One region of the Enterobacter sp. UPMP2052 genome, then DNA from elsewhere that is predicted to be linked to it. Evidence: predicted binding sites of a transcription regulator. Region 1 holds the regulator's gene; the other holds the start of a gene.

Region 1 (2,205 bases):
GGTTAATAATGCAATTGCGGCGCAAGGATAACAGAAAGCGCGCAAGATTTCTGTTGTTACCCGTCATACTTCAGGCTGCAGCAAAACGCGCTGCGGCTATATACACTGCATCCTTCAGGCTCGCCTGAGGCAGCATGAATGATTTTGTGTATAGTTACTGACGCTATTTCCACTATAAGGTTCTTTTAATGGCCAATAATACCACTGGGTTAACCCGAATCATCAAAGCTGCAGGCTATTCATGGAAAGGTTTCCGCGCCGCATGGATCAATGAAGCTGCTTTCCGCCAGGAAGCGGTTGCCGCGATTGTCGCGGTTATCATCGCGTGTTTCCTTGATGTTGATGCCATAACCCGCGTACTCCTCATTGGTTCCGTACTTCTGGTGATGATAGTGGAAATTATCAATAGCGCTATTGAGGCAGTGGTAGACCGAATTGGTTCAGAATTTCATGAGCTTTCGGGTCGCGCTAAAGATATGGGATCGGCTGCCGTGCTGCTGGCGATTATCATCGCAGCCATCACCTGGGTCACGCTGCTTTGGTCACATTTCCGATGAGCCTCGAGGAATAATTAAGTCCCTGGTTTTTTGTGCAGTTTTTGGTTCCAAAATCGCCTTTGACTGTATATACTCACAGCATAACTGTATATACACCCAGGGGGCGGAATGAAAGCGTTAACGACCAGGCAGCAAGAGGTGTTTGATCTCATTCGGGATCATATCGGCCAGACGGGTATGCCACCCACGCGTGCAGAAATCGCGCAGCGTCTGGGTTTCCGCTCTCCAAACGCGGCTGAGGAACACCTCAAAGCGCTGGCGCGTAAAGGCGTCATTGAGATTGTTTCTGGCGCATCACGCGGTATTCGCCTGCTTGTTGAAGAAGAGACGGGTATTCCGCTGATTGGCCGTGTTGCGGCGGGTGAACCGCTGCTGGCACAGCAGCATATCGAAAGCCACTATCAGGTGGACCCCGGTATGTTTAAGCCGAGCGCTGATTTCCTGCTGCGCGTTAGCGGGATGTCGATGAAAGACATCGGTATTCTCGATGGCGATCTGCTGGCGGTTCACAAAACGCAGGACGTACGCAACGGCCAGGTTGTGGTTGCGCGCATTGATGATGAAGTGACCGTTAAGCGCCTGAAGAAACAAGGCAATACCGTGCAGCTGCTGCCGGAAAACAACGAATTCACGCCTATTGTGGTAGACCTGCGAGAACACAGCTTCTCCATTGAAGGGCTGGCCGTTGGCGTTATCCGCAACGGCGAATGGCTGTAATCTCTTCCTGACGGGCTGCGGTTTCTCCGCGGCCCGTCTCGTTTTATCGTCCCCGGTATTCTCCCATGTCACTGCTGACTGCTTCTGATAAGGCACTCTGGCGTCTCGCGCTGCCGATGATTTTTTCCAATATTACCGTTCCTCTGCTCGGCCTGGTGGACACGGCGGTTATTGGTCATCTGGATTCCCCCGTCTATCTGGGCGGCGTGGCGATTGGCGCCACGGCAACCAGCTTCCTCTTTATGCTGCTGCTCTTTTTACGCATGAGCACCACAGGGCTGACGGCCCAGGCCTACGGCGCGAAAGATCCGCTGCGGCTGGCGCGTGCGCTGGTTCAACCTTTATTCCTGGCGCTCGGTGCAGGCGCGCTGATCGTTTTGCTGCGCACGCCGCTGATAGACCTGGCGCTGCATATCGTGGGCGGCAGCGAAGCAGTGCTGGAGCAGGCGCGGCGTTTCCTCGAAATCCGCTGGCTGAGTGCGCCCGCTTCGCTGGCAAACCTGGTTCTGCTTGGCTGGCTGCTGGGCGTGCAGTACGCCCGCGCGCCGGTGATCCTGCTGGTGGTCGGTAACCTGCTCAACATTGTGCTCGATCTCTGGCTGGTCATGGGCCTGCATATGAACGTGCGGGGGGCGGCGCTGGCAACCGCAATCGCCGAGTACGGGACATTTTTGATTGGCTTGTGGATGGTCTGGCGCGCTCTGGCGATGCGCGGGATCTCGGTTGCGCTGCTCAAAACCGCCTGGCGGGGCAATATGCGTAAGCTGCTGGCGCTCAATCGGGATATCATGCTGCGCTCGCTGCTGTTACAGCTCTGCTTCGGTGCGCTGACGGTCTTCGGGGCGCGCCTTGGGCCAGAAATTGTTGCCGTCAATGCGGTGTTAATGACGCTCCTGACCTTTACCGCCTACGCGCTGGATGGTTTTGCCTA
Region 2 (2,205 bases), on a different contig from region 1:
GGTTTCGCCCCCGGTAATCGCCTCTTCAGGCGTTGAGACGAGGGTGGAAGCATGAGGGGCCGCAGCAGGTGCAAAGCCGGTTTTTTCAGTCATGGCATTCTCCGTACCAATGAGTTAGCGCAAAGGTAAATATAGACACCAGGTTAACAATCCACAGTGCCTGATACGGTCTATCTTTTGTGCAGTGTCCTACGATATAACTTGTTAATGTGATGTAAATCACTATTTGACGGAAATTAACTGCAATCATTTTCATTCATGGTGAGATGTGTCACGAAATTCAGCGCTTTGCTTCTGTAAAGTACCTTTTTACTTCTTCTGACTAACCGACCCACAGAGGAGTCACCTATGTCTAAGTCTGATGTTTTTCATCTCGGCCTCACTAAAAACGATTTACAAGGGGCTACGCTGGCTATCGTCCCTGGCGATCCTGAGCGTGTGGAAAAGATCGCCGCTCTGATGGATAAGCCGGTTAAGCTGGCAGCCCATCGTGAATTTACCACCTGGCGCGCGGAGCTGGATGGCAAAGCGGTCATCGTCTGCTCTACCGGTATCGGTGGCCCGTCGACCTCTATCGCTGTTGAAGAACTCGCTCAGCTGGGCATTCGTACTTTCCTGCGTATCGGTACCACGGGCGCCATTCAGCCACACATCAACGTGGGTGACGTGCTGGTCACGACCGCATCCGTGCGTCTGGATGGTGCAAGCCTGCACTTTGCGCCGATGGAATTCCCGGCCGTCGCTGATTTTGAATGTACCACTGCGCTGGTGGACGCGGCGAAATCCATTGGTGCCACCACGCACGTGGGCGTCACCGCCTCTTCAGATACCTTCTATCCGGGCCAGGAGCGTTACGACACCTTCTCTGGCCGCGTGGTCAGCCGCTTTAAAGGCTCCATGGAAGAGTGGCAGTCAATGGGCGTGATGAACTACGAAATGGAATCTGCAACCCTGCTGACCATGTGTGCCAGCCAGGGCCTGCGCGCCGGTATGGTGGCGGGCGTTATCGTTAACCGCACCCAGCAGGAGATCCCGAACGCTGAGACCATGAAGCAGACCGAAAGTCATGCGGTGAAAATCGTGGTTGAAGCGGCTCGCCGCCTGATCTAATCCTCTCTTCTGAGATAAAAGGCCGACACGTTCGGCCTTTTCTTTTTGCGTAGCGCCTCGCAGGAAAACCCTTTCAAACTGGACGTTTATACAGCACAATTCTATTTTATGCGGGAAATTCGTTGATGCAGGGGGCAGTGTGGATATCTCTATCCTGATTTATGCAGTGGTTGCGCTGGTGAGCGTGGGCGTAGGCTGGCTGATCGCCAGCTACCAGCACGCGCAGCAAAAGGCCGACCAGCTGGCAGAGCGTGAAGAGATGGTTGCCGAACTAAGCGCGGTAAAACAACAGCTTGCCCAAAGTGGTCACTGGCGCGACGAGTGCGAGCTGCTTAATAACGAAGTGCGCAATCTGCGTGATATCAACACCTCGCTGGAAGCCGATCTTCGCGAAGTGACTACCCGCCTTGAATCTACCCAGCTGCATGCGGAAGACAAAATCCGCCAGATGATCAACAGCGAACAACGCCTGAGCGAGCAGTTTGAGAACCTCGCGAACCGCATTTTCGAGCACAGCAACCGCCGCGTTGACGAACAAAACCGCCAAAGTCTGAACAGCCTGCTGACGCCCCTGCGCGAACAGCTTGATGGCTTTCGCCGCCAGGTGCAGGACAGCTTTGGCATGGAGGCGCGAGAGCGCCACACCCTGGCCCATGAAATTCGTAACCTCCAGCAACTGAACGCCCAGATGGCGCAGGAAGCCATCAACCTGACGCGCGCGCTGAAAGGCGATAACAAAGCGCAGGGCAACTGGGGCGAAGTGGTGCTGACCCGCGTGCTGGAAGCCTCTGGCCTGCGGGAAGGGCATGAATACGAGACGCAGGTCAGCATTGAAAACGATGCCCGCTCGCGCATGCAGCCGGATGTGATTGTCCGCCTGCCGCAGGGCAAGGACGTGGTGATTGATGCCAAAATGACGCTGGTGGCGTATGAACGCTACTTCAACGCGGACGATGACTATACCCGCGAATCGGCGCTGCAGGAGCATATCGCGTCGGTGCGTAACCACATTCGTCTGCTGGGCCGCAAAGACTACCAGCAGCTGCCGGGGCTGCGTTCGCTGGACTACGTGCTCATGTTTATCCCGGTCGAACC

The links. The regulator LexA, encoded in region 1, represses DNA repair genes until DNA is damaged. The targets are predictions, from matches to a motif close to TNCTGTATGTACATACAGNA.
Region 2: a site for LexA is predicted at 1,187-1,206, ahead of rmuC (DNA recombination protein RmuC). Genes of this name have one in related genera too.

Annotation. Positions count from the first base shown of each region.
Region 1 is NZ_JBSKJR010000012.1:35,762-37,966, forward strand. It holds gene ACWKX3_RS20680 (diacylglycerol kinase) at 189-557, shown strand; gene lexA (transcriptional repressor LexA) at 666-1,274, shown strand; gene dinF (MATE family efflux transporter DinF) at 1,340-2,205, shown strand, end outside.
Region 2 is NZ_JBSKJR010000015.1:17,085-19,289, reverse strand. It holds gene ACWKX3_RS22025 (dienelactone hydrolase family protein) at 1-93, opposite strand, end outside; gene udp (uridine phosphorylase) at 349-1,110, shown strand; gene rmuC (DNA recombination protein RmuC) at 1,250-2,205, shown strand, end outside.